DNA from 3 places in the Mesorhizobium sp. HAY1-8B genome. Region 3 is predicted to be linked to each of the others. Evidence: riboswitches for the same ligand, from Rfam matches in the RefSeq annotation. Region 3 holds a riboswitch; each other region holds the start of a gene.
The links. A riboswitch is a leader RNA that binds a small molecule or an ion and turns the genes downstream of it on or off. The one in region 3 is predicted to bind cobalamin.
Positions count from the first base shown of each region.

Region 1: another riboswitch for cobalamin. It lies ahead of AC1VON_RS17350 (DUF1636 family protein); the one in region 3 lies ahead of bluB (5,6-dimethylbenzimidazole synthase).
Region 2: another riboswitch for cobalamin. It lies ahead of AC1VON_RS24590 (CbtB domain-containing protein); the one in region 3 lies ahead of bluB (5,6-dimethylbenzimidazole synthase).

Region 1 covers NZ_CP200321.1:3,684,480-3,694,877, forward strand. Annotated here, with positions in the region: gene AC1VON_RS17335 (DSD1 family PLP-dependent enzyme) at 1-366, shown strand, start outside; gene AC1VON_RS17340 (bifunctional helix-turn-helix transcriptional regulator/GNAT family N-acetyltransferase) at 429-1,379, shown strand; partial or broken gene AC1VON_RS17345 (GyrI-like domain-containing protein) at 1,392-1,703, opposite strand; cobalamin riboswitch at 1,870-2,076, shown strand; gene AC1VON_RS17350 (DUF1636 family protein) at 2,167-2,565, shown strand; gene AC1VON_RS17355 (ABC transporter ATP-binding protein) at 2,562-3,350, shown strand; gene AC1VON_RS17360 (ABC transporter substrate-binding protein) at 3,396-4,343, shown strand; gene AC1VON_RS17365 (FecCD family ABC transporter permease) at 4,343-5,392, shown strand; gene AC1VON_RS17370 (MarR family winged helix-turn-helix transcriptional regulator) at 5,531-6,010, shown strand; gene AC1VON_RS17375 (HlyD family secretion protein) at 6,007-7,188, shown strand; gene AC1VON_RS17380 (DHA2 family efflux MFS transporter permease subunit) at 7,495-9,030, shown strand; gene AC1VON_RS17385 (CAP domain-containing protein) at 9,185-9,697, opposite strand; gene AC1VON_RS17390 (VOC family protein) at 9,795-10,193, shown strand; gene AC1VON_RS17395 (DUF2189 domain-containing protein) at 10,371-10,398, shown strand, end outside.
Region 2 covers NZ_CP200321.1:5,124,560-5,134,957, reverse strand. Annotated here, with positions in the region: gene mgtE (magnesium transporter) at 72-1,484, shown strand; gene AC1VON_RS24615 (MerR family transcriptional regulator) at 1,622-2,008, shown strand; gene AC1VON_RS24610 (methyltransferase family protein) at 2,015-2,491, opposite strand; gene AC1VON_RS24605 (heparan-alpha-glucosaminide N-acetyltransferase) at 2,488-3,486, opposite strand; gene AC1VON_RS24600 (MFS transporter) at 3,694-4,893, shown strand; gene AC1VON_RS24595 (aromatic ring-hydroxylating oxygenase subunit alpha) at 4,897-6,066, opposite strand; cobalamin riboswitch at 6,210-6,407, shown strand; gene AC1VON_RS24590 (CbtB domain-containing protein) at 6,444-6,623, shown strand; gene AC1VON_RS24585 (CbtA family protein) at 6,639-7,448, shown strand; gene cobU (bifunctional adenosylcobinamide kinase/adenosylcobinamide-phosphate guanylyltransferase) at 7,441-7,956, shown strand; gene cobO (cob(I)yrinic acid a,c-diamide adenosyltransferase) at 7,958-8,587, shown strand; gene cbiB (adenosylcobinamide-phosphate synthase CbiB) at 8,584-9,558, opposite strand; gene cobD (threonine-phosphate decarboxylase CobD) at 9,557-10,398, shown strand, end outside.
Region 3 covers NZ_CP200321.1:3,240,561-3,250,958, reverse strand. Annotated here, with positions in the region: gene AC1VON_RS15225 (pirin family protein) at 1-171, opposite strand, end outside; gene AC1VON_RS15220 (DUF2277 domain-containing protein) at 212-478, opposite strand; gene AC1VON_RS15215 (exodeoxyribonuclease VII small subunit) at 591-842, opposite strand; gene AC1VON_RS15210 (histone deacetylase family protein) at 846-1,772, opposite strand; cobalamin riboswitch at 1,937-2,132, shown strand; partial or broken gene bluB (5,6-dimethylbenzimidazole synthase) at 2,233-2,892, shown strand; gene AC1VON_RS15200 (hypothetical protein) at 2,979-3,962, opposite strand; gene AC1VON_RS15195 (TetR/AcrR family transcriptional regulator) at 4,055-4,663, opposite strand; gene AC1VON_RS15190 (MFS transporter) at 4,785-6,005, shown strand; gene ribB (3,4-dihydroxy-2-butanone-4-phosphate synthase) at 6,066-7,166, opposite strand; gene aroC (chorismate synthase) at 7,275-8,381, opposite strand; gene AC1VON_RS15175 (DUF1344 domain-containing protein) at 8,566-8,826, shown strand; gene AC1VON_RS15170 (histidine phosphatase family protein) at 8,837-9,424, opposite strand; gene fabI (enoyl-ACP reductase FabI) at 9,477-10,295, opposite strand.

The DNA of each region.
Region 1 (10,398 bases), 440 kb from region 3:
TTCCAACCGGCGGCTTTCATCGCGACGCCGATCCTGAAAGTGGTCGAACCGATGCTGCCAGGCCCCCCCGCCGTCTCCCGCCTCTTGCGGGCGCTTGGCCGGTTCCCGCGCAAGGGCTGCTATCTCTATGGCGGTAAGTGGATGGCCGAGCCTGTATTTCCAGAAGGCATGAAGACGAACGGTTTGCTCGGCCTTTCCTCCAACCAGCAATTCATGGGCCTGCCGGCTGACGCAGCTGTGATGCCCGGCGATTATGCGTTCCTGCGGCCGACGCAAAGCGAGGCGGTGCTGCAGCAATTCGGGCCGATCGCGGTGCTTTCCAGCGGCAGGATCGTTGATCGCTGGCCGGTGTTGCCGATGATGTGATCGTATCGGATGATTGACTCCGTCAAGTAAATGATTGATCCTGTAAAAGACAGGAGATGTCGATGACGATTCACCATCAGCCCAGCAACGAAGCGCCCAACAAGGACCTGATCGATGCGGTGCGGGCTTTCAACCGCTTCTACACCCGCCAGATCGGGCTGCTCGACGAAGGGCTGCTGAAAAGCGCCTTCTCCCTGACCGAGGCGCGTGTGCTCTACGAACTGGCGCACCGCGACGGTCTGACCGCGACCGACCTCGGGCGCGACCTCGGTCTCGATGCCGGCTATGTCAGCCGTCTGCTGAAGAAGTTCGAGCGCCTTCACCTTATCTCCAGGTCAACGCTGGTTTCGGACGCCAGGCAATCGTCGATTGCGCTGACGACGGCGGGAAGGAATGCCTTCGCGCCGCTGAACAAGGATTCGCACGACCAGGTCGCGACCCTTCTCGATAGGCTACCTGCGTCGGAGCAGGACCGGCTGGTGAAATCCATGCGGACGGTCCAGGCTTTGCTGGGTGAAAGCGATGAGCCAAGGATCCCTTATCTGTTACGACCGCTGCAGGTCGGCGACATCGGCTGGATCACCCGCCGGCAAGGGATGCTCTACGCGCAGGACTATGGCTGGGACGAAACCTATGAGGCGCTGGTTGCCGAAATCCTCGCGGCATTCGTCAAATCCTTCGACCCGAAATGGGAACGAAGCTGGATCGCCGAGCGCGATGGCGAGGTCGTCGGCTCGGTCTTCGTCGTGCGCAAATCGGATCAGGTGGCGAAGCTGCGCCTGCTTTATGTCGAACCTTCGGCGCGTGGCCTCGGCATCGGTAGGCGGCTGGTCGAGGAATGCATCGGCTTTGCCCGTGCGAAGGGCTACAAGACGCTGACCTTGTGGACCAACGATATCCTGATCGCCGCCCGGCACATCTACCAGGCGGTCGGCTTCAAACTGACCGAGGAAGAACCGCACCACTCCTTCGGCAAGGATCTGGTTGGCCAGACCTGGGACTTGGAATTGTGATCTCCGCCAAGCCTTGACGGGTATCCAGATCTCCAGCCCGCCATTGCCGTTGTTCGGATCGAACTCCGGACCGTAGCGCTCGAATTCGGGCGCGTCCGCTATCTCGTGCCCGGAGGCCGGCAGCCATTTGTTCCAGATTGTATTGACGGTGCGGCGGATGGTCGAGATGTGCTCGCGATGCGCGAACACCGCATATTTCCGGGCTGGTATCCGCACCCGGCAGAGTTCCCTTGGAAGGTCGGAAAAATCGGTGATCTCGACACCGGCGACGTAGTCGAAATTGCCGGCGTCGTCGCCGTTGACGCAGACGCCGTAGGCGACGTCCAGGAGCGAGACTGGCTCGATGTCTTCTTTCGGCAGAAAGCCTCACTTGACTTCGCCGAGCGGCACGATTTAAATCGTAATGTAATTACATTACGTCCGCAATTTCAGCGCCGCCGCGGGATCGACAATGCATCGAGAAATCCGTTGCGAAGCAAATTGGGGAAAACTACGATCGAGTGGTGATGGTCCCCGAGTCGAAAGGCAAGGGGTGAAAAGGGAACACGGTGAGATCCTAAAAAGGTCGAAGCCGTGGCTGCCCCCGCAACTGTAAGCGGTGAGCAAGATCCGAAATGCCACTGGCCGGCAAGGCTGGGAAGGCAGGATTGAGCAAGGACCCGCGAGCCAGGAGACCTGCCATCACTGAGTTGACCGGACGGGGTGTGCCGGGAGGAAACGTGGACGTCGGTCTTGTCGGCCGGCTCGCCAACATCCTTCCGTCGCCAGTTTTGGAAAGTGACGGAAGTTGGACGGCGCTATCGATCACCACATCATCGTGTGCACGCTTTGCCGTGACGTTCCGACCGGCATCAGGTCGGGCGAAAGCCTGTGCGCCGATTTGCGCTCCCGGCTCTCGGCCCATGATGAACCCGCCGTGTCGCATGGCTTCACGGTCGAAGGCGTCGAATGCATGGCGGGCTGCGCACGGCCGCTGACGGTAGCCTTCCAGGCGCCGGGCAAGGCTACCTATCTCTTCGGCTCCGTCGATGCCGAGGCCGACGCCGGTGATCTCGTGCGATTTGCCAGGCTCTACGCCTCGCTCGCCGACGGCTGGTGCAATTCCGGAGAACGTCCGTCGCGACTGGCCGGCAAGACGCTGGCCCGCATCCCGGCGCGGGGCAAGCTGGCGGGTGATAGCCGATGACAATGCCACTCCTCGAGGCGCGCGACCTGGGTGCTGTGGCGAATGGCCGGAATCTGGTCCATGCGGTCAGCCTCTCTATCGCCACCGGCGATCGTCTCGCCATCATCGGCCCCAATGGTGCCGGCAAGACGACGCTGCTGCGCATGCTGTCGGGCATGCTCAGGCCAAGTTCGGGCGAGGTGAAGCTTGGCGGGCGACGGCTGGACAGGATCTCGACGGCCGAGCGGGCCCTGCACATGGCCGTCGTCGGCCAGACCGACCAGCCGGATCCGCGGCTGGCGGTGATCGACTATGTCGAACTTGGCCGCGTTCCGCATGCCGGCCTGAGGCGCAGGAGCGAGGAGCGCGACATTGTCGTCGACGCCCTGCGCCGGACCGGCCTTTTGCCGCTGCTCGGCCGCACCATTGGCTCGCTGTCTGGAGGGGAGCGCCAACGCGCCCAGCTGGCGCGCGCCATCGCACAGCAACCAAAGGTGTTGTTCCTCGACGAGCCGACCAACCATCTTGACCCGCGTGCTCGCGGCGAGCTTCTCGAACTCGTCGCCGGCTTCGGCATGACGGTGATCGCGGTGCTGCATGACCTGGCCCTGGTGGCGCCTTTCGCCACCAGGGTCGCGGTGATGAACGAAGCCCGGCTGCACGCGTTGGCCGCACCGCGCGAAGCGCTGACGCAACAGCTGATCCGCGAGATTTTCGGCGTCGACGTGTTTCGCCTGCGCCACCCTACCGAGGACCGTGAACTGACGGTGTTCGATGTTCCGAACCGCGCCGCGCCACCATCCTGATCGAACCATCCCTCATCAACGCTGTTCAACCAAGGAGCAAAATCCGTGAAACGTCTCGCCTTGTCGCTCGTCTTTTCCTTGCTGGCCTCTACCGCCTTCGCTTTCCCCGTCACCGTCGACAGTTGCGGCAAGCCGCTGACCTTCGACGCGCCGCCCAAGCGCGCCGTCATCCATGACCTCAACATGGCCGAGATGGCCTTCGCGCTGAAGCTGCAGCCGTCGATCGTCGGCCTGACCGGCATCACCGGATGGTACAAGGTCGGCCCCGAATTCAAGGCCGAGCAGGGCTCAATCCCGGAACTCGCGCCCAAATACCCGACGCTCGAGAACCTGGTCGCCGTCGAGCCCGATTTCTTCTTCGCCGGCTGGTACTATGGCATGAAGCCGGGCGGCGACGTGACGCCCGACACGCTCGCCCCGCATGGCATCAAGACACTGGTGCTGACCGAAAGCTGCGTCCATCTCGACAAGAACCGCCCGGCGGCTTCCATGGACCTGCTCTATGGCGATGTTGAAAAGCTGGGCAAGATCTTTGGCAAGGAGACCGAGGCGCAGAAGCTTGTCGCCGGCTGGAAGGCGCAACTCGCGGACATCACCGCGAAGGTCGGCGACGCCAAGGGAACTCGTGTGTTCCTCTATGATTCCGGCGAGGACAAGCCGTTCACCGCCGGAAAATTCGCCATCCCGAGCGCCATGATCACAGCGGCCGGCGGCGATAACATCATGGCCGACATGGACACCAGCTGGGGCAACACGGACTGGGAAACGGTGGCGTCGCGCAATCCGCAATTCCTCATCCTGCTCGATTACCAGGATGGCGGCGGCTACAGGAAGCTGCTCGATTTCTTGAAGGCGCATCCGGCGATGAAGGAGACGGACGCGGTCAAGAACGAGCGTTTCGTGGCCCTTCGCTATGCCGAACTGACGCCTGGACCGGCAAACATCGAGGCGATCGCCAAGATCGCCAAGGCGATGCATCCGGAAGCGTTCTGATGCTTCTTGCCCCCGGGCATAAATCCGGCGCGCTTTCCGGGCACAAGGCATTCGCGCTGGCCATGGTGGCGGGCACGGTGGCGGTCGTCGCCCTCGTGCTGCTGTCGATCGCCTATGGTTCGACGCTGATCCCGTTGAGCGACGTCATCGCCTCGCTTGGCCATGCCGTCGGGTTGAATGAGCACCAGGTGTCGGGCCCGGTCGGCAAGATCGTCATCGATCTCAGGCTGCCGCGCACGATCCTGGCGGTCTGTGTCGGTGCCGGCCTCGGCATCACAGGCGCGTTGCTGCAGACGGTGACCCGCAACGATCTCGCCGATCCTTTCCTGTTCGGCCTGTCGTCGGGAGCCGCCGCCGGCGCTGTTTCCGTCATCACCGTCTTCGGCGACAGTTTTGGCATCTGGACCTTGCCGGTCGCGGCCTTCACCGGCGGCATACTGGCCGCCTGCATCGTGCTGCTGCTGGTCGCCCGGGTAAGGGGGCAGGGGCCGGAGCGGCTGATCCTCGCCGGCCTTGCCGTCTCCTTCCTGTTTACGGCATTTACCAATTATCTGGTCTTTGCCGGAGACCAGCGCGCCGCCCATTCGGTGCTGTTCTGGACGATGGGCGGGCTCGGGCTGGCGCGCTGGGACAATGTCTGGCTGGGCGCGTTGGGAGCCGGCACGATCGCGGCCTACGGACTGTGGAACCACCGCAGGCTGGACGCCTTCCTGGCCGGTGAAAGTGCCGCCGAAAGCCTTGGCGTGCCGGTGGCGCGCATGCGCAGGGCGACGTTTCTCGTTGCAGCCTTCTCGACGGCAATTCTCGTCTCGGTCGCCGGCGTCATCGGCTTTGTCGGATTGATGATCCCGCATCTGTCGCGGCCGCTGGCAGGTCCCTTGCATCTGCGCCTGATCGCAAGCTGTGCATTGTTCGGGGCGGTGCTCCTGCTGGCAAGCGATCTTCTGGCCCGGACGCTTCTGCCGCCGCAGGAACTGCCGATCGGCATCATCACCAGTTCGCTTGGTGCCTTCTTCGTCGTTACGCTGGTCGTCCGAAACCGCCTGTGAAAAAGGCCGATTCCTGACGTCCGGCTGTCTCCAGCGGTTCACGGATTGCCAGCCACGATCGACCGCCACGCACATTTGCCGGCTTTCACCGTCACGTGACATCTTGAATAGTAAGCACGCTTATTATATGTATCGCTCATGGTTTCTGATGGCATAGACAGACTGGGCTTTTTGATCCACGACGTGCAACGTCTGCTGCGCAAGCGCTTCGAGACGCGCGCCAGCGGGCTTGGCCTTTCGTCGGCGCAATGGCGCCTCATGGTGCGTGTCGCCAAGGAGGCAGGCGTTACCCAGGCGCGGCTCGCGGAACTGCTCGAAATCGAGCCGATCAGCGTCTCGCGCCTCGTCGACCGGATGGAGGAGGGCGGCTGGATCGAACGCCGCGCCGACGCCGCCGACCGCCGCGTGCGCATGATCTTCCCGACAGCCAAGGCGAGCGCTGCCTATGCCGAGGTCAAGAGTCTCGCCGGCGAAGTCTATGAGGAATCGCTTGTCGGCGTTTCGCCCGAGGACCGCCGCGTCCTGATCAGGGCGCTCGATGCGATGGCGCAGAATCTCGCCGACGGCGATACCTCGTCCTCGGACAAAGTCGAGCCTACGAAAGGCGCAGCAGCATGAACGCGGCAGCCAAGGTTGACGAAAACGCCCCCAAGGTTGAGATGGAAGCGCCGGCCCAGCCGGTTGCCGCCCCTGTCGCGGTTGCCCCGCCAGTAGCGCCGGTCCCGGCGGCGCCGAGGAAGAAGCGCCGCATGGGCCGCTTCCTCTTGATGTTCGCCTTGCCGGCCGCGCTGATCATCGGTGGCGGCTATGTCTGGGTGACCGGCGGGCGCTATCAGGAGACGGAGAACGCCAATCTGCAGCAGGCCAAGGTGTCGATCGCCTCGGACACCGCCGGCCGCATCGTCCAGGTCGCCATATCGGACCATCAGATGGTCAAGCAGGGGGATCTCCTGTTCGCCATCGACCCCGAGCCTTACCGGATCGCGCTCGCCCAGGCCGACGCCGCGGTTGCCGCGGCACGCCTCAATGTCGAGCAACTGCGTGCCGCCTACAGCCAGTCTATGGCGCAGGAGAAGTCCGCCAGCAGCGAGGTCGACTACGCCCAGTCGCAATATGACCGCGCCGCCGATCTCGCGCAGAAGGGCATCAACGCCAAGTCGTCGCTGGACCAGGCCCGCAACGACCTCGACAAGGCAAAGCAGCAGGTCGCCGTTGCCCAGCAAGGCATCATCAGCGCCAAGGCCGCACTTGGCGGCAATCCCGACATCGAAACCGACAAGCATCCAACCGTGATGTCGGCGCTCGCCGCGCGCGACAAGGCCGCCTACGACCTGGCGCAGACCACGGTCAAGGCGCCCGCCGATGGCGTCATATCGCAGGCCTCGTCCTTCAAGGTCGGCCAGTTCGTCGGCTCCGGCACGCCGCTGTTTTCGCTGGTCGAGACCAACGACACCTGGATCGATGCCAATTTCAAGGAAACCCAGCTCACCAACATGAAGCCGGGCCAGAAGGCCGAGATCGTCGTCGATACCTATCCGGGCAAGACTTTCGAGGCGACGGTCAAGGCGATCGGTGCGGGAACGGGCGCGGAATTTTCGCTGCTGCCCGCCCAGAACGCCACCGGCAATTGGGTCAAGGTCACGCAGCGCATCCCGGTGCGCCTGGAACTGACCGACGCCGACGCCAAGATGGCGTTGCGGACCGGCATGAGCGCCAGCGTTACCGTCGATACCGGCGTTGCGCGTGGTTTTCCCGCAATATTCGGTCACGCCACGGCTGGCGAGCCCGCGCAGTAACGTCGGCGGAGGCCCGCAGACCAGCGGGTGGAAGCGGATAGCAGGATTGGTCTGATGGGAGGAGTGGGAAGGATCAGCGCTTGGTTCGAGCCGCGCCGCGGGCTGGCCGAAATCTGAAATCTTCGACACGGACCCCTCGGTCCTCATGTTTCCGGGCGGCAGGCATCCGCTCATCAGAGACTTTCAGTCGATGTAACCCCCACATCGATACTCGCGTCCCACCGCGATGAAGGTCTCTCAACGGAAGGCTTTGCCGCCCGGAAACCCTGTGTACACGTTTTTGTTACCTGCTGGAAGTTCCGCATCATGAGCACGCCCGAACCTTTCAAGGAAGTGCCGCATCGTGGCCTGATCACCGTTGCGCTGATGCTGGCGACCGTCATGCAGGCGCTCGACACCACCATCGCCAACGTCGCGCTGCCGACCATGACAGGTGATCTCGGGGCATCTCCCGACAACATCAACTGGGTGCTGACCTCCTACATCGTCGCCGCCGCCATCATGACGCCGGTCACCGGCTGGCTCGCCGACCGCTTTGGCCGCAAGGAGTTGTTCCTGACGACCGTGGTCGGCTTCACCGTCTTCTCCATGCTGTGCGGCCTGGCATGGAGCCTTGAAACCATCGTGCTGTTCCGGCTGATGCAAGGCGTGTTCGGCGCCGCCATCGTGCCGCTGTCGCAGACCTTCCTGCTCGACATCAACCCCAAGGAGCGTCACGGTCAGGCCATGGCCATCTGGGGCGCCGGCATCATGCTGGGACCGATCCTGGGCCCGACGCTGGGCGGCTGGCTGACCGACAATTTCAACTGGCGCTGGGTGTTTTTCATCAACCTGCCGGTTGGCATCGTCGCCTTCCTTGGCATGGCCGCCTATTTGCCGGCCGTTGCCCGGCGGGTGCGCAGCTTCGATTTCTTCGGCTTTGCCATGATATCGCTCGGCGTCGGCGCACTGCAGCTGATGCTGGATCGGGGTGGCGAGGTCGACTGGTTTTCCTCGGTCGAAATATGGATCGAACTTGGCCTGGCCATCACGGGCTTCTGGGTGTTCATCATTCACACAGTGACGGCGGAACATCCCTTTATCGACCCCAAGATATTTCTCGACCGGAACTTCGTGACCGGCCTGGCGTTCATCTTCGTCATGGGTGTGCTCATCCTGGCTTCGATGTCGCTGCTGCCACCAATGCTGTCGACCATTTTCGGCTATCCGACTGTCACCATCGGTGTCGTCATAGGTCCACGCGGTATCGGCACCATGATTTCGATGCTCGTCGTCGGGCGGCTCATGAACAAGATCGACGCCAGAATTCTCGTCGTCATCGGCTTTCTGCTGACCGCGCAGTCGCTCTACACCATGGCCAGCTTCACGCCGCAGATGGACAACTGGCTGATCCTCAGCTCCGGCGTGATCCAGGGCCTGGGCATGGGAATGGTGTTCGTGCCGCTGTCGACAGTTGCCTTCGCCACGCTCGACGCGCGCTACCGCACCGACGCAACCTCGTTGTTCAGTTTGGTGCGCAATCTTGGCTCGTCGATCGGTGTCTCGGTCGTGACGGTGCTGCTGGTGCGCAACACGCAGATCAACCACGCCGAGCTTTCTGCCTTCATCAACCCGTTCAATCCCAACCTCTGGGCAGTCTCGCCCGCGGCCGCCGGCGGCGATCCGACAGCGCTGTCGGAGGTCGATCGCATGGTCAATATCCAGGCGATGATGATCTCCTACGTCAACGATTTCAAAATACTGATGATGATGACGCTGCTCGCCATCCCGTTCGTCTTCCTGCTGCGCAAGCCGAAAGCCGGTCCGGCGGGCGGCGGCGCACCCGCCGCGCATATGGACTAGGCCCGCGGCAGGCATGTGCCTGCCGCCAATATAGACTAGGATAGCCGCGTCGGTTGGTGCTAGCTCATTGCGGAAGCGGCCTGCATCGTTTGGCCGTTGACCCAGCGGGACGGAAAATTCAAGACGACCACCAAATAGGTCGGGCAGGGACTTTCTATTTCCCGAGCACGAGAGCCCAGTACCGCAGGCTGGAGTCGCGGCCGTCGCGCACATAGGCGAGGCCGAAGCGGGTGAAGCGCGGGTCGAGCATGTTACGGCGATGGCCGGGCGAGTGCGCCCAGATGTCGAACAGCTTCTGCTGGTCGAAGCGGCCTTCGGCGATGTTTTCGGCGGCGGCACCGGCAATGCCATTGTCCTTGACGCGCGAGGCGAAATCCTTGCCCCAGCCCGTGGTGTGGCTCATGCGTTCCCGCGATGCCATGTAGCCGGCCTGCTGAAGCGCCGCCTGTTCAAGCTGGGTGTCGGGAACGAGCGGCCCCAGCCCCGCCGTGGCGCGCAGGCTCGCCAGCGTGCCGGTCGCGGAAGAGGAAACCCCGGCGCCTTGTCCGGTCGGCAGCGAGACCGTGCTGCAGGCGGCGAGCCCGACCAAGGCCGCGAGGCCGGCTGCCTTGAGCCATGTGCGCCTGTTCAGGCCTTTTTGACGGATTTCGACTTTTTCAGCTTTCATGCCCGTCTGACATAGTCGCGATCATGGCTTTTGCCGGGCAGGGCGGTGAAAATCGCGACCCAAGGCCACAAGCCGATTCGAAAAGGAGATCCAAGACATGCTGCATCACATCTCCTTTGGCGTTTCCGACATCGAGCGCTCGGCTGCCTTCTATGATGCCGTGCTGGCGCCGCTCGGCTATGTCAGGGTCTGGGATGATCTCAGACCCGGCGAGCCCGATCAGGCCGTAGGCTACGGGATTGCCGGTGGCGGCGACAAGCTGGCGCTGAAACTTCGCCCGAAAGGACAACGCCCGCCCGGTCCGGGTTTCCATCTGGCCTTCGCCGCGCCGGATCGTCAGAGCATCGCGCGGTTCCACGCGGCCGCGCTTGCTCACGGCGGGCGCGACAACGGCGCGCCAGGCCCGCGGCCTGACTATGGCCCACACTACCACGCTGCGTTTGTCATCGATCCGGATGGCCATCACATAGAGGCGGTTTTCAATTCGCCCCGATAGCGGCGGGATTGGGTTCTGCCGGGCCGGGAGATGAAAATCCCGTGAGGAGAGCCGAAACGCGGTCCGCGCGGCGACAATCCCGGGAAGATCGGCTATGATACCTTCGTTCATGAAGTGGCAGCTACGGGCGGCCATCCCAGGCGGTGACCGCCCCCCGAAGAAAAACGGAGGATGGTTATGGCCGGCTTTCATGTCATGGCGGACG
Region 2 (10,398 bases), 1.9 Mb from region 3:
ACCGGTTTCCGCTTTAGGGTCCGATGCTCTAGACCTGAGGCACAATTTTTCCGGGATGGCAGGAGGCGCTGGTGGAGGACAAGCAGACGACCTCCGCCAAGGCGGCTGACGATGCCCGCGCCGATATCTATGGCGAGGACGGTGCGGTCCTTCCGTCTTTCCTTGCCCAGATCGGGGCGGCGATCGCCGATCGCGATACGCTGACCCTCAAGCATGAAGTCGACCATCTGCACCAGTCGGAACTCGGCGACCTGATCGAGGCGCTGCATCCCGAACAGCGGCAGGCCCTGGTCGAGCTGCTGGGCGCCGATTTCGACTTTTCCGCGCTGACCGAGGTCGACGAGGCGATCCGCATGGAGATCGTCGATCATCTGCCCAATGCGCAGATCGCGCAGGCGGTGCAGGAACTCGATTCCGACGACGCCGTCTACATTCTCGAAGATCTCGAAAAGGAAGACCAGGACGAGATCCTCTCGCAGCTGCCGTTCACCGAACGGATCAGGCTGCGCCGCTCGCTCGACTATCCCGAGGAGACCGCCGGGCGGCGCATGCAGACCGAGTTCGTCGCGGTGCCGCCGTTCTGGACCATCGGCCAGACCATCGACTACATGCGCGAGGACAAGAACCTGCCTGAGCGCTTCAGTCAGATCTTCGTCATCGACCCGACCTTCAAACTGTTAGGGGCCATCGACCTCGATCAGATCCTGCGCACCAAGCGCGCGGTCAAGGTCGAGGATGTCATGCACGAGACGCGCCACGCCATTCCGGCCACCATGGACCAGGAAGAGGCGGCGCGGGAGTTCGAGCAGTACGATCTTTTGTCAGCCGCGGTCGTCGACGAGAATGAGCGGCTGGTCGGCGTGCTGACCATCGACGATGTCGTCGACGTCATCCAGCAGGAAGCGGAGGAAGATCTGCTGCGCATGGGCGGCGTTGGCGACGAGGAACTGTCCGACACAGTGTTTGCGACCTCGCGCTCGCGCGTTCCCTGGCTGCTGGTCAACCTTGTCACGGCATTTCTGGCGGCATCGGTGATCGGCCTGTTCGACCACACGATCGAGCGGATCGTGGCGCTCGCCGTGCTGATGCCGATCGTGGCCGGCATGGGCGGCAATGCCGGTTCGCAGACCATGACCGTCACCGTGCGGGCGCTGGCGACGAAGGACCTCGACATCTACAATGCCGCCCGCATCATCCGCCGCGAAATGGGTGTGGGCTTCATCAACGGCATCGTCTTTGCCGTTCTGATCGGCATCGTCGCCGCCGTCTGGTTTCGCGATCCCAATCTGGGCGGGATCATCGGAGCGGCCATGATCATCAATATGTTCGCGGCCGCACTCGCCGGCATCCTGATCCCACTGCTGCTCGACCGGTTCAAGATCGACCCGGCCGTGGCGTCGGCGGTTTTCGTCACCACCGTCACCGACTGCGTCGGCTTTTTCGCTTTCCTTGGCCTTGCAAGCTGGTGGTTCGGCGTAAGGTAGTCGCCTCAATTGACTTTTACGTAAATGCCGTGCGAGGCTCGCGCGGGGGCCATGTCGATTCCGGCGGCCAAGGGTTTGGTTCAGGACAGAAGGCGGCGCCGCGTGGCGGTCGCCCGGAATTCCGACTTGGAGTGACAATGCGGGAATATTATTCGATCACCGAACTGACCCGCGAATTCGACGTGTCGACGCGGACGCTGCGTTTCTATGAGGACGAAGGCCTGGTGCAGCCGGTGCGGCGTGGCCGAACGCGGCTGTTTCGTCCCTCCGACCGCCATCTCATCCGGCAGATCATGCGCGGCAAAAGGCTCGGCTTCTCGATCAACGAGATTCGCGAAATCATCCAGATGTACAAGGAGCCGCCGGGCGAGGTCGGGCAGCTCAAACTGATGATCAAGCGCATCGAGGAAAAGCGCGAGGATCTGAGGCAAAAGCGCCGCGACCTCGAGGAGACGCTGGCCGAACTCGACCAGGCCGAGGAATCCTGCGTCGAGCGGCTCGTGGAGCTTGGCGTCAACACCTGACGCTGTTCAAATCCAGCGCCGCACCCGCTTCGCGTAGTCGCGGTATTTCTTGCCGAATTTCGCCGCCAGTATCTTTTCCTCGCCCTCGATCGCCAGCTTCTGGGTGAGGAAGGCGGCGATGAAGGCAAAGAGCAGGAACCAGGCTATCCCCGAGACAAAGGCGACGCCGATCAACAGCAGTGTGTTGGCGAGATACATCGGGTTGCGGGTGACGCCGAAGGGGCCGGTCGTGACGAGATGGTCGGGCACGGCATTGGGATTGAGCGTTGTCCTGGCCCGCATCATGGTGCGGATGGCGGTGAACCAGAGCACGGCGACGCCGAACAGCGCCACCCAGCCGGCCGCGAACAGGAGGTCACCCAGGAGATCGCCGATCCAGGGCAGGGGATAGAGCATGCCGAGGATGACGCTGATGGCGATCGCCGCGGTGTAGATAACCGGCGGCCACGGTATCACCCCGGGCTTCGGTTGGGGCTCGGTCATTGCGTTCCTCCCTCATCCATCTTGTCTTCGGTCTGGGCCGTGCAACTGCCGGCCAGATCGCCCAGATGCGCCCGGAATTCCGCAGTCTGGTCGTTGTTCTCGAGCCGATCAAGAGAGGCTTCGCCCTCGAGCGTCGTCAGCATGCATCCGCAATAGCTCGAACAGAAGGTTGCGTTGCGCGTCTGCTCGCACGAGCGCTGGCAGGTTTTGAGGAAATTGACCTGCGGGGTTTCGACCTGGGCCGGCATCAGTTGCGAGAACAACCAGACGCAGCCGATCAGCACCGGCTGGTGGATCAGGTAGAAGGCGAGGCTGTGGCGGCCAATGAAGACCAGCGGACTGGCCCAGCGTCCGGGTTCGAGGCTCGCAAGGCGGGCTCGCATGCCTGATGCGGAGGCGAGTTTCGCCACGCCGATGCCGACAAGCACCGCGCCGAACCATGGAAACAGGGGCACATAGTCGTTGGATCGCGGATTGATCGCCGACAGGCCGATCCACCACAGCCAGGGATGATCCAGCGCCTCGAAGCGCAAGTAGATGGGCGCCGCGATGACCAGCGCGGCAATGACAAGCGTCAGCAGCGCGGGCAGCCGCAGGAAGGCGAGGCCGAGCAGGCTGGCGAGCGCGATCTGGTGCAGGATTCCGAAGAAGATGAAGCCATCGGGCGTGGCGATCCGCGTGACGACCGAAATGGCGATCGCCGCTCCGGCAACCATGGCGAACCGCTTCCAGAAGCCGTTCCAGCGGATTTGCCGGCCATGGGCGAGGTACAGGCTGACGCCGACCAGGAACAGGAAGGTCGAGGCGATGCAGCGTGCGTAGATCTTCCACCAGCCGAAGGCGGTGAGGCCCGGATCGGTGTAGCCGAAGAATTCCAGGTCCCAGGTGAAATGGTAGCTCGCCATGGCCAGCAGCGCGATGCCGCGCACGATGTCGATGGCGACGATGCGCCTGGATGGCTCCGGAACGGGTGCGGTCGGCATATGGATGGTCATGGTCTCGCGATCTGATTCAGCCCGCCTGAGGACTATCACGGTTGGACGGGACAGAAGAAGGCCAGGGGGTGGATCAAGCGACGCTTTAGGCCAGAGCCGGGAAGCCTTTGACCGGCTTCGCTTTTGGCCGGTAACGGGTCGGTTTCCTCTTAATCGCCCGGGAATGGCCAGGGCAGATTTGGCTGGTGATTCTGCTTTGGGGAAGCAATGTCCACCCATGTGCGCCATCCGATCTGGCTCCCGGCCCTCAAGGCTGCGGATGCGCGCACCTTCGCCTCGCTCTACGCGGTGGAGTCCTTTGCCCGCGCCACGGTGTCGAGCGTCATCCCGATCCAGGCCTACGAGATCCTGCACAACGAGCAGATCGTCTCGATCCTCTACACCATCGTGGCGCTGCTCGGCCTGTCAGTGACCTTGTTCATGCCGATGCTGATCCGCCGCTTTGCCCGGCGCTGGGTCTACACGGCGGGCGCCTGCCTGCTCGCCATCGGCTCGCTGTTCTTCGTCACCCATACGCTTGCCGGGCAACTGGCGGGGATGCTGTGCCGGGTGATGGGCGCGAGCGCTTTGTCGATCACGCTCAACCTCTACATCATGGACCACATCCGCAAGACCGACTTCATGCAGGCCGAATCGCTGCGCATGGCGTGGTCGATGTTCGCCTGGACCGGCGGGCCGACGCTCGGCATCTTCCTCTATACACGCTTCGGCATCTACGCGGCGCATGGAGCGGTGGCGGTGTTCGCGCTGGCCTTGCTGGCGTTGTTCTGGACCTATCGGCTGGGCGACAACCAGTCGATCCGGCCCGGCAAGACCCGGCCGGCCAATCCGCTCGCCAATATCGGCCGCTTCGTCGCGCAGCCCAGATTGAGGCTTGCCTGGCTGATCGCCTTTGGCCGCTCCTGCTTCTGGACGACGTTCTTCGTCTATGGGCCGCTGTTCATGGTGATCACCGGCCAGGGCGAGCTGGCCGGCGGCCTCTTGGTCTCCGCCGGCAATGCGCTGCTGTTCATGGCCATCTTCTGGGGCAAGGCCGGAAAACGCTTTGGCGGTCGCATGACCATGACCTTTGCCTATTTCGCCATGTCGGCAACGCTCATGGCGGCAGGCGCGGTGGGCGAGAGCGTGCCGCTGCTCACCGGCGCCTTCCTCTTGTGCGGCGCCTTCTTCACCATCGCGCTCGACGCCTTGGGTTCGACCGCCTTCATGCGTTCGGTACGATCTTATGAACGGCCGCAGATGGCTGCGGTCTACCGCACCTATCTCGATTTTTCCGAACTGACGCCGCCTCTGGTCTATTCAGTGGTGCTGGCTTTCTTCGGGCTGGGTTCGGTGTTCGTCACGCTCGGCCTGCTGGCGGCGGCGTGCGGCTTCGTGACCTGGCGCTATCTGCCGAAGTCACTGTGAGGATCACGGCGAAAGCGTTGCGTGGTGTTCGCGCACCCAGTTGTGGAAGCGGTGCAGTTCATATTCCTCGGGCATCAGCACGCCGGCGGCGTGCCGCATCGAGCGCAGGCCTCTCTGGTTGACCTCGCAGATCGCCGCATCCTCCTCCAGCACCTGTGTGCCGAAGGCGATGATGTTGTCGATGTCGGTCGCGGCCAGCGCCTCGGGCGCGAACAGCCATTCGGAGACAAGTTCCGTCTGTTCCGGCCCGAGCGGCACCAGCCGAACGGTCCTGACATAGTCGACATGGCCGACGATGAACATCGAGGGCAGGCTGGTGGCGTAGGTCTGGCCGGCGGCGCGTTCGGCTGGTGTCAATCCCGAGAAGACCGGCCCATGGGTCTTGCCGTCGCTCGACCAGGTTTCGGCGCCCGCCCGCAGACCACCGGAAAACTCCGGCGCGTCATTGTCGGCGTGGCGGGTCCATTCGGGGTCGTCATGCCGGCTCATCAGGCCGCGGCCATAGATCGGCACCAGCCGCGACAGGTCCTTGTGGACGCCCGGACAATGCAGGCACTCGTTGAAGTTCTCCCAAAAGATCTTCCAGTTGCAGTGCATCACCTTGCGCAGCACATGGCCTGCCACCAGCGTTTCCAGAGGCCAGTTGCCGAGATTGCCGGAGGCCGGGTCGAAGGATGCCTGCGCGGAGCCCGCCGCGTCCTCCTGCAAATTGATGAACACGAAGCCGCGCCATACCGAGAGTGCGACGCGATAGAGCGGATGGTCGGCCTTGTCGAAGCCGTCCGGCAATGATTTCGACGGCACGCGCACGAGGTCGCCGCGCAGCGAATAAGACCAGGCATGATAGGGGCAGGTGATCAGCCGCGCCTTCAGCCGGCCCTCGCTCTCCTGGCAAAGTTGGGAGCCGCGATGCCGGCACGTATTGTGGAAGGCCCGTAACGCGCCGGTGTCGTCGCGCAGCACGATGATGTCCTGCGTGCCGATGCGGAATCGGCGAAAGGCCAGCGGTTGGGCCAGATCGGCCTCGCGGCAGACCAGCAGCCAGTTCTTGTACCAGATGGCATCGAGGTCCAGTTGATAGGCCGCTGCATCCCAATAGGCCGATGAGGGCAGGGTGGGTTCGGCCTGGGTCAGGCCGTTATAGGGATGGCGCTCGCTGGCAATTGGCTGCATGGCTGGCTTCCTGTGAAGAGGCAGCCGACACCCGGCCAGCATAATTGTCAATTGTGGTGCCGATGACGGCGGATGTGGGCGGCATGGCGTAATCGCGCTGGTTACCGGCGGAATTTGGTTTGCCGGAGGCGATGATTCTGCCTATAGTCGCCGATGTCGTCGGTTCCATTTTGGAGCCAAGAGGGAATACGGTGCGGGCTGACTTGTTGCCCAATGCCGTTGCTGCCCCCGCAACTGTGTGCGGTAGTCCTCTCCATATGCCACTGAAGATTTGTCTTCGGGAAGGTGGGGAAGGGCGCTGATCCGTGAGCCAGGAGACCTGCCGGCGACAGGAAACTGACTTCGATGCCCTCGGGTGGAGGGTGAAAGGACAAGACATGACTACCGCTTCCGTCTCTCTCGGCGCCTCCGTTTCCTCGCAGTCGCGCTTCATGCAGCTGGCGCTCGCCGCGCTGCTCGGCACCTTCATCATCGGCTTCGTCGGCTTCTCGCATATCGATGCGGTCCACAATGCCGGTCATGACAACCGGCATTCGATGGCGTTTCCCTGCCACTGACGAGGATCTGACATCATGAATCTGTTTCGCAACGTCGTGTTCATCGCGGCGATCGCAGGGCTCGTGGCCGGCGTCGTTCTCGCCTGCATGCAGGCCTATGCCACCGTGCCGCTGATCCTCAAGGCGGAAGTTTACGAACAGGCCGAAGGCGGCCATAGCCATGACCATGCCACGGCGCCGGCTGATGCCGCCAGCGGCAACGCAATGAGTTCCGCCGCGCCAGCGGCATCGAATGCCATGAGCGCTGCCACCCCGGCTCCGGCCGCAGCGGCTGTTCCGGCCGAGGACGAGGGCTGGGCGCCTGCCGACGGCTTCGAACGTTTTGCCTTCAACGTGGTGTCCAACGTCGTTACCGGCATCGGCTTCGCGCTGATCCTGGTCGCTGTTTCGGAATTCGCCGGAGGCATCGGCAATTGGCGCCAGGGCGTGTTCTGGGGCCTGGCCGGCTTTGCCGTTTTCACGCTGGCGCCCGGCCTCGGCCTGCCGCCGGAACTGCCGGCCATGCCGGCGGCCGACCTCACGCAGCGCCAGATCTGGTGGGTGGCAACGGTGGTCGCGACCGCCATCGGGCTTGGCCTGATCGCGTTCCGCAAGTCGTTGCCGCTTGCCATCCTTGCCGTGCTGCTGATCGTGGCGCCGCACATCGTCGGCGCGCCGCAGCCCGATAGCTTCGAGACACCGATCCCGGAAGGCCTGCACCACCAGTTCGTGGTGGCGGTGACGCTGACCAATCTGGTGTTCTGGCTGGTGCTTGGCGCCGTCGTCGGCGTGGTGCGCGGACGCTTCACCGGCACCGCGACCAGCCTGCGCGACAGCTTTGCCTGATCGCGGCAAGCTGAGCTTCATCATTGGTGGCGCGCGCTCGGGAAAGAGCGCGCACGCCGAAACCCTGGCGACGGCGTTGCCCTCGCCATGGGCCTATATCGCCACCGCGCAAGCCTATGACGACGAGATGCGCGAGCGCATAGCGCTGCATCGGGCGCGGCGCGGCGCGGGCTGGACGACTATGGATGCGCCGCTCGACCTCGCCGGCGCGCTCGAGGCTTTGCCCGATAGCCACCCGGTGCTGGTCGACTGCTTGACGCTGTGGCTGACCAATCACATGCTGGCAGACCATGACCTTGGGTTTGAGTGCCGGCGGCTGGCGGATGTGTTGTCGCGACCTCGCGGGCCGTGGTTCGTGGTATCCAACGAAGTCGGGCAAGGCATCGTGCCGGACAATGCGCTGTCGCGCCGCTTTCGTGATGAGGCCGGTCGGCTCAACCAGCAGGTCGCGGCGATCGCCGATACGGTGCTGCTGATGGTGGCGGGGCTGCCACTCAAGGTGAAATGAGATGACCGATATCGACGGCAAGACCACCGAAGACCGGGACGAAGAGCGCCACCGCGCCAAGATGGCCAAGCGCAAGGCGGTGCAGGACGCCGAGGTGGCGGCCAAGACGATCGAGAAGGGCCTGCTGATCGTCAACACCGGCCCGGGCAAGGGCAAGACGACAGCAGCGTTCGGTTTGGCGCTCCGCATGCTCGGCTATGGCAGGCGCGTCGGCGTCGTCCAGTTCATCAAGGGCAAGTGGCATACCGGCGAGAAGGATGCTTTCGCAACCTTCGGCGACCGCGTCGTCTGGCACGCAATGGGCGAGGGCTTCACCTGGGAGACGCAGGATCTGAAACGCGATATCGCCGCTGCCGAAGCCGCCTGGGCCAAGGCGCTGGAGTTGATGGCCGATCCGTCCATCAGCCTTGTCGTGCTCGACGAGCTCAATATCGCATTGCGCTACGACTATCTCGATCTCGACAAGGTGGTCGCAGCGCTGAAAGCGCGTCACGAGGGACTGCATGTCGTCGTCACTGGCCGCAACGCCAAGCCGGCACTGGTCGAAGCTGCCGACCTGGTCACCGAAATGGCTGTGACCAAGCACCACTTTTCGGCAGGCGTGAAAGCCCAGCAGGGGATCGAGTTCTAGAACGCCAGAACCGCGACAACCGAGACCAAGCCGACCAGCGCGATCAGCAGATAGTCAGCGACGCGGTAGAGTTTCAGCGCCCGCCTGATGTCGCCGCTGTCGACGTCGCGGCGGCCGCCTTCACCCATGAAGACGTCGTCGACCATGATGCCGCCATAGCTGCGCGGCCCGGCCAGTGCCAGACCGAGCGCGCCGGCCATGGCCGCTTCCGGCCAGCCGGCGTTGGGCGAGCGATGTTTTTTCGCGTCGCGCCACACCGCGTGCCAGGCGCTGCGGGGATCGGCGTCCCTGACCAGGAAAGCCGCCAGCACGATCAGCAGCGCCGTCAGCCGAGAGGCCGGCAGGTTGATCCAGTCGTCGAAGCGCGCCGCCGCCCAGCCGAAGGCCTCGTGGCGCGGGGTGCGGTGGCCGATCATCGAATCGGCGGTGTTGGCGGCCTTGTAGGCGGCGCCGCCGGCCAGCCCGCCGACACCGGTCCAGAAGGCGGGAGCGACGATCCCGTCGGAAAAATTCTCCGCCAGACTTTCGATCGCCGCACGGCAGACGGCGGCGCGGTCGAGCGCTTCGGGATCACGGCCAACGATTCGCGAGACGGCGACACGGCCCATGGCCAGCCCGCCTGTATCGAGCGCGTCGGCGACGGATTCGACATGTTCGTAAAGGCTCTTCTGCGACAGAAGCGATGTCGCCAGAAGGGCGGCAACGATCAGTCCCAGGGGAACGAACCAGAGCAGGACAAGCTGTACGCAAAGGCCGATCGCCGCCGGCACCAGCACGATGACCAGAAGTGCCTGGACACCGCGTTGGCGACGTAGTGCGTCGGGATCAGTGGCGCGGTTGAGCCTGCGATCGAGAAAGGATATCAGCCTGCCGAACCACGTCACCGGATGGCCGATGGCGCGAAACAGCCAATCCGGGTAACCGAGGGCGAATTCGACGGCCAATGACAGGAAAGCGATCAGGACTGACATGAAGCTTCTTGAAGGAGCGGTGGACCATGGTGGAAGTCTCGGCCGGGCGAGGGTGCTTTTCCCCAACGCCGTATTGCCTTTCGTCGACCTCTCTACCGGTATCAATCCGCACTCCTACCCGCTTTTCGACCTGCCCGCCACCTCGCTGTGGCGATTGCCGGAAGCCGGGCGAGCGCGTGAGCTGACAGAGATAGCGGCCAGAACCTACGGCGCGCCGTCGCCAGCCAACGTCGTCGCGGCGCCCGGCACGCAGATCCTGTTGCCGCGCGTGGCGTCGCGGGTCAGGCCTGGCAAGGCGTTGGTGCTGGGGCCGACCTATGCCGAACATGCGCGTGCCGCCGCGATCGCCGGTCACGAGGTGAGCGAAGTCAGCGATTTCGCGGCGCTGGCGCAGGCCGACCTTGCCGTCATCGTCAATCCCAACAATCCCGACGGTCGCGTAATCGAGCGCGGCCGGCTGCTGGCGCTGGCCGCCGGGCTGCGTGCAAAAGGCGGGCTGCTGGTCGTCGACGAAGCGTTCATGGATGTCGGCCCGCGCCAGCACAGCCTCGCCGGTGACGTCGATCAAGGCGGCATCGTCGTGCTGCGCTCGTTCGGCAAGTTCTTCGGCCTGGCCGGCCTGCGGCTCGGCTTCGCGCTTTCGGATGCAGCGACGGTGGAATCTCTGGAATCGCAATTCGGGCCATGGGCTGTTGCCGGCCCGGCGCTGGAATACGGCATCCGCGCGCTTGCCGATATCGGTTGGCAGGAAACGATGCGGGGCTCCCTGGCGGACGCGGCGGCGCGGCTGGACACATTGTTCGACCGTTTCGGCGTGCCTGTCGTGGGCGGCACCACGTT
Region 3 (10,398 bases):
CATGCGATCGAAGAAGATGAACGGCCCGACCAGCCGTCTCCTGGCGGTCGGCAAAGCACGACGGACCTCGAAGCCGCCAATGTCCTTGGCGTTCGGGATGACCATCAGTTCGATCTGGTCGCTGGCAAAGGCATCGCCGGCTTCAGGGTCTTTCCCGGGGAAGAAGCTCATGAACTCTCCTTGTCAGCGTTCGGTGACCGCTTTGGCGACATCACGCAAAGCGGATCGCCGCCTTTGCCCGCAGTTTGGCGGCCACTTCTTCGCGGTTACGCGGATGCTGGTTGGTTTCGAGCGAATCGAGAAGTTCGCGCGCCGATGCCGCAATGGCCTCCACTGCGTGGTCGAACGCATGCTGGTTCTGTTTCGAAGGCCGCGTCGTTCCGCTCAGCTTGCGGACAAATTGAAGGGCTGCGTCGCGCACTTCGTCATTGGTTGCCGGCGGATCAAAATTGAACAGGGTCTTGATGTTTCTGCACATCGCTTCCGTATCTCCTCTTGTCCTGGAGCCGTTTCAATCGGAACGAGTTTTATCCTCAACCATGATCGTGTCCAAAAACCGGAGAGGCAAGACCATGGTTCGCGGCCATGCCTCAGTCCGCGTCGAGCGGCTCGGTTCCAACCGGCTTGCCGTCGCGCGATAGCCTGATCTTCTCAACCTTGTCCTCGGCCGCCTTCAGCAGCCGGTCACAATGCGCCTTCAGGGCCTCGCCGCGCTCATAGATCCGGATCGACTGATCGAGCGGCACGTCGCCACGCTCCAGATCATCGACGATCTTCTCCAGCGCGTCGAGTGCCTGCTCGAAGCTCATCGCCTTGACGTCTTCGTTGGTCTCAGCAGCCATCATTCATCCTTTCATCAGTCGCCCGACATGGGCGGCGACCGAAAATGCCAGTCCCTGCAGATCGTAGCCGCCCTCAAGCAGGCTGACGAGCCGGTTGCCGCTGTGGCGGGCGGCGCGCTGCATCAGCTGGCCAGTCGCCCAGTCGAAATCGTCCTCGGTCAGGTTGATCTCGGCCAAGGGATCACGGTGATGCGCGTCGAAACCGGCCGAAATGATGATGAGGTCGGGCGCGAAATTGTCGAGCGCCGGCAGGACGCGCGACAGGAAGGCATCGCGAAACACCTCGCTGCCGGTCCGCGGCGCCAGTGGTGCGTTGACGATGTTGCCGGCGCCAGTCTCGCTCTTCGCGCCAGTGCCGGGATAAAGCGGCATCTGGTGCGTCGAGCAATAGAGCACCGAGGGATCGTCCCAGAAAATATCCTGTGTGCCATTGCCGTGGTGCACATCCCAGTCGACGACTGCGACACGGTCGATGCCGTGCTTCTTCTGCGCATAGCGGGCCGCGATCGCCGCCGTGTTGAAGAAGCAAAAGCCCATTGCGGTGGTCTTTTCGGCATGGTGGCCGGGTGGCCGGGCGGCGACGAAGACATTGTCGGCGCGGCCTGCGAAGACGTCGTCGACGGCGGCGTTGGCGGCGCCGATCGCGGTTATCACCGCCTGCCAGCTCTTCGGGCTGGCGGTGGTGTCGGCATCGATGCGGGCAATGCCTTCGTCCGGGATGGCGGCGCGCACGCGCGCGATGAAATCGGCCGGATGCGCGTAAAGGATGGTGGCCTCGTCGCCTTCCGGCGCCTTGACGCGGTCGAGCTCGGCAAAGGCTTCGTCGTCAAGCACGCGCTCGATGGCGCGCAAGCGGTCCGGCCGCTCGGGGTGACCGGGGGGCGTGATGTGCTCAAGGAAGATCGGATGCGTGTAGAGACGAGTGGCCATGATCCCTATCTAGTGCCCCAACGCCGCGATGGCCATGCGTCGCGGCCCGATGGCTGGGGAAAATCGCTTCTGCGTCCATTGGCGTCGCTGTGGGGATTGGCGCCGCGGACGCTTCGGCATAAGGTCGCCGTCACTGCCTGGTGCCCGCCAGTCTGTTTGTCTAGCCGCATTCTGCGGCGCCAAGTGATTCCACTTGGCTGCAAATGCTCTGGCGGGAGAATCGGGAACACGGTTGAATTCCGTGGCGTGCCCAACGCTGTGAGGGGGACCGCGCCGGTAAATGCCACTGTCGATGACGGGAAGGCACCGGACGCGGGTTGATCCTGAGCCAGAAGACCGGCCTGGCAGGCACCGTCATCCGCATGGTCAGGCGGATGACATCAGAGCGACGTGCGTCCACTTGGACGCACAAAGTGCGCTCTGACGGTGTGAAACTATTGCAATCGCAAGGGGACAAGCGATGCCGGATGCTATGATCGCTCCTGTCGGCGACGGATTTGACCAGATGGCGCGCGACGCGGTCTACCGCGCCATGTTCACGCGGCGCGATGTGCGCAGCCATTTCCTGCCTACTCCTCTCGACGATGAGGTGTTGGCACGGCTGCTGCTTGCCGCCCATCACGCGCCATCGGTCGGGTTCATGCAGCCGTGGAATTTCATCGTCATCCGCGATGCCGCGCGACGGGAGAAGGTGCGCGACCTGTTCCTGGCCGCGCGAGAACAGGAACTGCCTGAAATCGAAAAGGAAAGGCAGGCACTCTACCGCAAACTCAAACTGGAAGGCATCTGCGAAAGCGCGCTCAACATCTGTATCACCTGCGACCGCCAGCGCTCGAAGGGCTCGCCGCTGGGACGTTGGCACAATCCGGAGATGGACCTCTACAGCACGGTCTGCGCGGTGCAGAATTTCTGGCTGGCGGCACGCGCCGAAGGCGTCGGCGTCGGCTGGGTCAGCATCATCGAGGCGCAGGCGCTGAAAAGCCTGCTGTCCATTCCCGACCATGTAACGCCGATCGCTTATCTCTGCGTCGGCCGGGTTTCCGAGTTCGCGCCCAAACCGGACCTTGAAACACATGGCTGGGGCCGGCGCCTGCCCCTGCCCGAACTGATCATGAGCGAGACCTTTTGCGGGAAAGGCGAGGCACCGCTCAAGTCAGCGGCGGCGCGCCTGAACGCCGTCGATGCCGCCCAGGCCTGCCCGGCCGATCAGCGCGTCGCGCCGGCCGTGCCCCAGCGCGAGCCGCCGAAGGAGGAAAGCGCCTTGTCCTTGAGTTCCCTGAACTTCGATGACGCCTCGGCCAGCCGCGCGTCCCAGGCCGGATCAGGCACCTGGCCGGCGATGGTCTTGAAATAGACCTGCATCAGGCAGGCGATGGCGAAGGGCTCGATGAACGCCGCCTTGAAGGCCCAGGCAAAGACGATGGCCAGCACGAAGGCCCAGCCGGCGAGCTGTCCGGGCATGAGGAAAAGAATGGCCCCGGCCGGGGCGAGCATCAGCAGAAAGATGACGAAGGACACGCCCCACATGATGACCGCCAGCCAGACGGCGTTCTTGACCATGGTCTTGCCGTTCTGGGCGTAGAGAACCACGCCCTGCCGCGCGGTTTCGAAAGGCGAGGACGAGTTGATGCGGATGTTGTAGCCGAGGATGATCTCGTCGACATAGGTGAGAGACAGGCGGATCACCGTGTTGATGAAGGAGACCAGGCCGCTCAGGCCCGGAATGGGCAGAAAGGCGGCGACGCCGCCGAGCAGGCCGGTGATCGCGCGGATGGCGCCCTTGACCAGCTGGTCGACGACGAAAAGGATGTTGGCCTCGGCGAAACGCTCGGTCACGACCTGCCGGGCATAGGCGATCTGGTTCTGGCCGGCAGGAACATGATGGCCGTCGATCAGGTGGACCATGACGGCGATATGGCCGGCCTTGACGACGTAGAGGATGTATTCGCGGATCCAGTAGACGGCGATGGAGACGATGCCGAAACCGACCACGCCGCCCCACAGGGCAAAGGACAGCGGTCCATCGGGATCGGTGGAGATATGGCCGACGCCATAGCCGACCGAGGCGCCCGTGCCGGTCGCCATGATGTAGGCCAGCGTGATGCCGAAATAGACGATCATGCGAAAGACAATGAAAGGCCAGGTCCGCATCATGATGGACACCGACCTGCCGATATCGAAATCCCACATGCCCCGAATCTCCCCTCAGAGATGGCTGGGGAGGATGCGCTCTAACCGAAGATTGTCAATCATGGGCGGGGCACCAGGCCGCAGACGGGACTTCAGTTCGATTGCGGACCCGGTTCTTTGAGCAGCCCCTCAAGCAGTTGCTTGAACGCCGCCACCACCTTCCTCGACGTGGCTTCGGGGTCGTTTGAATTGGCGATCCGCTGCGACGCCTGGCTGCTCGCCCCGTTGATAAGGCGCGCGGCCGTTTCAGGGTCGACGCCCGGGACGACCACCCCTTCCCTCTGCAGCGCGGTCAGATGATCCGTCATTGAGCCAACGCAGGCATTGGCATTCGACCATTGTGCCGGATCGCCCAGCACAGCAGGGCCATCCCGGAACATTATGCGCTGGATTTCCGGCTCCAGCGCCATCTCGATATAGGTGGTGCATTCGTCGACGAAACGCTGCCAGCGGGTCGGCGCTCTCGACGCGATCTCGTTCACCCGAGCCGCCATCTCGCCGTCGATTTCGGCGATAACCGCCTCCAGCAGCCCCTTCTTGTCGCCGAAGTGATGATAGAGCGCGCCGCGCGTCAGCCCGGCGGATGCCGTGAAATCGTCCATCGACGCTTCGGCATATCCGATCGAACCGAACGCCTGGCGGGCAGCGGCGATCAGCTTGGCGCGCGTCTCGGCGATCATCTCCTTGCGGGGTCTGCGCATTCTGCCTGGCCTTATCCACATACGCCACGTATGCCAATTGACATACGCTGCGTATGATCTATCTAGTTCTCATACGCTCCGTATGTAATTGGCATATCGCCTTTTGTCGAGGAACCGGATCATGCAGAACCCTTACTCAGAGATCTTTCGCGCCCCCGGTGCCAAGGGCTTCGCAGCCGCCGGTTTCCTGGCGCGCCTGCCGATCGCCATGGCGCCCATCGGCATCGTGGCGATGCTGTCGCAGACGCGTGGCGAATACTGGCTGGCCGGCGCTGTCTCGGCGACATTCGCATTGGCCAACGCTTTCCTGGCGCCACAAATATCAAGACTGGTCGACCGCCTTGGCCAGACCCGGATCGTCGTGCCCACCACAATCATCTCCGTGCTCGCATTCCTGGCGCTGATTGCATCGGCCAATAAGGACTGGCCGGTCTGGACGCTGTTCGTGTCGGCGCTGCTGGCCGCCGCCATGCCCAGCATGCCGGCAATGGTGCGCGCACGCTGGACCGAGATTTTCCGCGGCCGGCCCGAGATGAGCACCGCCTTCGCCTTCGAGTCGGCGGCGGATGAGTTGGTCTACATCGCCGGCGCATCGCTGTCGGTGGGCTTGAGTGCCGCCCTGCTCCCGGAAGCGGGCATGCTGGCGAGCACGCTGTTCCTTGCCTTGGGCTCGACGGCGTTCATCCTGCAGCGATCGACCGAGCCGCAAGTGCGGCCGATTGGTCACGGCTCGAGCGGCTCCGCAATCCGCCTGCGCCCGGTGCAGATCATCACATTCGCCCTGATCTTCATCGGTGCCACCTTCGCGACGACGGAAGTCAGCACCGTGGCAATCACCAAGGAACTCGGCCAACCCGGCGCCGCCAGCCTCGTCATTGGCGTCTACGCGCTGGGGTCGTTCGTGCTCGGCATCATTGTCGGGGCGCTCAATCTGAAAACACCGCTGCAACGCCAGTTGGCCATCGCGGTAGCCGTCATCACGGTCAGCACGCTGCTGCCGCTCACCGCCGGCACCGTGCCGCTTCTGGCACTCACCGTCTTCATCAGCGGCGTGGCCATCTCACCGACCTTCATCACGGCCTTCGGCCTGATCGAGCGGCATGTGCCCGAAGCGATGCTGACGGAGGGCATCACCTGGGTGACCACGGGGATCGGTATCGGCATGGCACTGGGCTCCTTCGCCGCCGGCGCCGTGGTGGACGCATTCGGCGCCCAGAGCGGGTTCTGGGTTTCAGTGGCGGCAGGCACCATCGCGTTGATCACGGTGCTGCTTGGCCAGCACAGCCTTGCCACCCATAAATGCGAGTTGGAGGGATGCGACGACGCCGCCGTTCCGGCCTAGTGACCGCCAGGATATGTCGAGATTCAGGTCAGGCCGACCTCAACTGAATCTCGACATGGCCTAGAGAATTTCGGTCTTCGCGATATGGATGCCAAAACCCTCGAGGCCGACATAGTGGCGCTCGCGCGAGGCGATCAGGTTGATCGAGGAAATGCCGAGGTCCTTCAGGATTTGCGCGCCGAGGCCGATCTCGCGCCATTCGTTCTCGCGCCGGCGGGCCTCTTCATGATCCTCGCGGTCGCCGCTTGCCGGCCGTTTGCGTTCCTGATGCGCGACGCCGACGGAACCCTCGCGCAGATAGACGATGACGCCGCGCTTGCGCTCGCCCATCGCCTTCATGATGCCGTCCAGCCGATGGCTGGTGCCGAAGACGTCGGTCACCACATCCTCGGAATGCAGCCGCACCGGCACGTCCTCGCCGTCGCGGATGTCGCCGAAAACGACAGCGACGTGATGCATCGTGTCCCACGGCAGCGTGTAGGTGAAGACCTGTGCCTTGCCGCCGAGCGTGTCGATGTCGGAGCAAGCGACGCGCTCGACCAGCGTTTCCTTGCGCTGTCGGTAGGCGATGAGGTCGGCGACCGAGACCTGTTTCAGACCATGCTCTTCAGCGAAAGCCTGCACCTGCGGGCCGCGCTTGACGGTGCCGTCGTCATTGACCAGTTCCGAAATGACACCGATCGGCGGCAAGCCCGCGAGCTTGCAGAGATCAACGGCCGCCTCGGTATGGCCCGAACGCATCAGGACCCCGCCTTCGCGCGCGATCAGCGGGAAGATGTGGCCGGGACGGACGAAATCGGAGGCGCCGACATTGCCGTTGGCGAGGTTGCGCACGGTGAGCGTGCGGTCGTCGGCCGAAATGCCCGTCGTCGTGCCATGCTTGAAATCGACGCTGACAGTGAAGGCGGTGGTGTGCGCGGAATCATTGTCGGCGACCATCGGCTGCAGGTTGAGCCGCTTGGCCTCCTCGCGCGGCATCGGCGTGCACACGATGCCGGAGGTGTTGCGCACGATGAAGGCCATCTTTTCCGGCGTGCAGTGAACAGCGGCGACAATCAGGTCGCCCTCATTCTCGCGCCCGTCATCATCCATGACGACGACGATCTCGCCACGTTCGAAGGCTCGGATGGCTTCGACAATCTTCTTCTGATCGTAAGGCATGGGCGCTCGCTTTGCTCGCAGGGCAGTAGGGAATAGGGCAGTGAGGAAGTAGGGAAAAGGAAAGTTTGGGCTGTTTCGGCGGGCAACGTAACATACTGCCCTGTTGCCTTATTCCTCTCCCTTCCCCGTCTGTCCTCGATGCCGCAGATAGTGGTCAGCGATCGCGCAGGCAACCATCGCCTCGCCGATCGGCACGGCGCGGATGCCGACGCAGGGGTCGTGGCGACCCTTGGTCATCACCTCGACGTCGTTGCCGTCCTTGTCGATCGACTTTCGCGGTGTCAGGATCGACGAGGTCGGCTTGACGGCGAAGCGCGCAATGATCGCCTGTCCAGTCGAGATGCCGCCGAGGATGCCACCGGCATTGTTGGACAGGAACACCGGCTTGCCGTCATTGCCCATGCGCATTTCGTCGGCATTCTGTTCGCCGGTGATACGGGCGGCCTCGAAACCGTTGCCGATCTCGACGCCCTTGACGGCATTGATGGACATCAGCCCGGAGGCGATGTCCTGGTCGAGCTTGGCGTAGATCGGCGCGCCGAGACCTGGCGGAACGCCATCGGCGACGATCTCGATCACCGCGCCGACCGACGAACCAGCCTTGCGGATGCCGTCGAGGTACTGCGTAAAAACGGGAACAGAAGCGGGATCGGGGGTGAAGAACGGGTTCTCGGCATCACCGATGAAATTCCAGTTCCAATTGGCGCGATCGATCGACTTCTCGCCCATAGACACCAATGCGCCGCGCACCACCATGCCCGGCACCACCTTGCGGGCAAGCGCTCCTGCAGCAACGCGCGCGGCCGTCTCGCGGGCCGAGGAGCGACCGCCGCCACGATAGTCGCGTATGCCGTATTTGACGTCATAGGTGTAATCGGCATGGCCCGGCCGGTACTGGCGCGCGATCTCGCCATAGTCCTTCGAGCGCTGGTCGACATTCTCGATCAGCATCGAGACCGGCGTGCCTGTGGTGATCATCGTCTGGCCGTCCCCGTCGAGGACAAAACCGGACAGCACCTTCACCTCGTCCGGCTCGCGGCGCTGGGTGACGAAGCGCGACTGGCCCGGCCGGCGCTTGTCGAGTTCGGCCTGGATTTCATCCCGCGTGAAGCGGATGCCTGGCGGGCAGCCGTCGACCACGCAGCCGAGCGCTGCTCCATGGCTTTCGCCCCAGGTGGTGACGCGGAAAAGGTGGCCGAACGTGTTGTGAGACATGGAAAACTGCCCTGCCCGGCAGCCGAGCCGGTTGAAGCCTGCCTTCTATTGGCGTTTTTTGCGGTGGTCAAACTGTCATCCCCGCCGTTTAAGTTTTGACACATTCGGCTGGTTTCTGCTTTCTTCCATCCGCCGTTGAGGATCCGCCGCCACAGTGCCGGCGCAATGACCAAAGAGGACAATCATGCGTACCCTGATTGGCGCTGTTGCCGCCATGCTGCTTTGTTCCACCGCCGCCTTCGCCGGACAGACCGAGGGCCTGATCAAGAAGATCGACAAGGATGCGCTGACGCTGACGCTGGACGACGGCAAATCCTACAAGCTGAACGCCGAAACCGATCTCGACTCCCTGAAGCCGGGCATGGACATCGTCATCGCTTACGACGTGACCAATGGCGAGAATGTCGTGACCGATATGCAGTTGCCGGACAGCGACACCAACTAGCTCAGGCGGCTTAAAGCCACTCCAGGCTCTGTCCTTCGAGCTTGAGCACGCGATCCTGCGGTATCTCCAGGTTCGCGGCCTCGTCCTCGGCCATGTCCAGCACGAAACGGAACAGGGTGCGCATGACGCCGCCATGCGTCACGCAGATCGTCCTGCGGTCGAGTTCGTCGAAGCAAGGCTTCACCCGTTCGAGCAGCATCTGGTAGCTTTCCGCCCCCTCGCCGGGCGGCTGAAAATTCCATTTGTCCAGGGCGCGTGACCGGCTTGCTCCGGGAGACCGCGTCTCGAGCTCGGCGAAGGTAAAGCTCTGCCAGTCGCCGAAATTGACCTCAACCAGCCTGACATCGGTTCGATAGGCGAGCGGATCGAGCTTCATCGCGGCGCGGATGCGTTCCATCGTTTCGCGCGTCCGCCGCATCGGGCTGGCGACGAAATCGAAATCCCTGACATCGTTGACAAGTTCGGCCAGCCGATGCCCGTTTCCGGTCGCCTGTTCGCAACCAAGGGCATTGAGATCGGTGTCGGCCTGGCCCTGAAGCCGGAACTCGGCGTTCCACGCAGTCTGGCCGTGGCGCACGATATAAACCAGCGGGTACATCAGGTCTTCCGGAGGTCGGGCCAGGGCCTGGACGGAGGATGAGCGGAGGGAGTTATTCCTTGACCGTCGAAATATCGGGCGCGTCGACCGCCTTCATGCCGACCACGTGATAGCCGGAATCGACATGATGCACTTCGCCGGTGACGCCACGCGACAGGTCGGACAGGAAATAGACGCCGGAATCGCCGACCTCTTCCTGGGTGACCGTCTGCTTCAGCGGCGAATTGTATTCGTTCCATTTCAGGATGTAGCGGAAGTCGCCGATGCCGGAGGCGGCCAGAGTCTTGATCGGCCCGGCGGAGATGGCATTGACGCGGATCTTCTTGGCGCCAAGATCGACGGCGAGGTAACGCACGCTGGCCTCGAGCGCGGCCTTGGCGACGCCCATGACGTTGTAGTGCGGCATCACCTTCTCGGCGCCATAGTAGGTCAGCGTCAGCAGCGAGCCGCCATCGGTCATCAGCGCTTCGGCGCGCTTGGCTATGGTGGTGAAGGAATAGACCGAAATGTCCATCGTGCGCAGGAAGTTGTCGCGCGTCGTCTCGACATAGCGGCCGGTCAGTTCGTCCTTGTCGGAAAAAGCGATGGCGTGGACGAGGAAGTCGAGCTTGCCCCAATGCTTGGCGACATTGGCAAAAACCTCGTCGAGGCTCGCCGGGTCGGTGACGTCGCAATGGCCGGCGACAAAGGCGCCCAGTTCCGCCGCCAGCGGCTCGACGCGCTTCTTGAACGCCTCCCCCTGATAGGTCAGCGCGATCTCGGCACCATGATCCACACAGGCCTTGGCGATGCCATAGGCAATCGACCTGTTGTTCGCGACGCCAAGAATGAGGCCGCGCTTGCCGGCCATCAGGCCCTGTCCACCCGCCATGTGAGCGCTCTCCGCAAGGTTTGTGCTTTGTGGAGTGCCTATCGCACAGGCACACTGCCCCTTCAAGCGCTCAAACCGGACAGTTCGGGGGACAAAAGCGCCG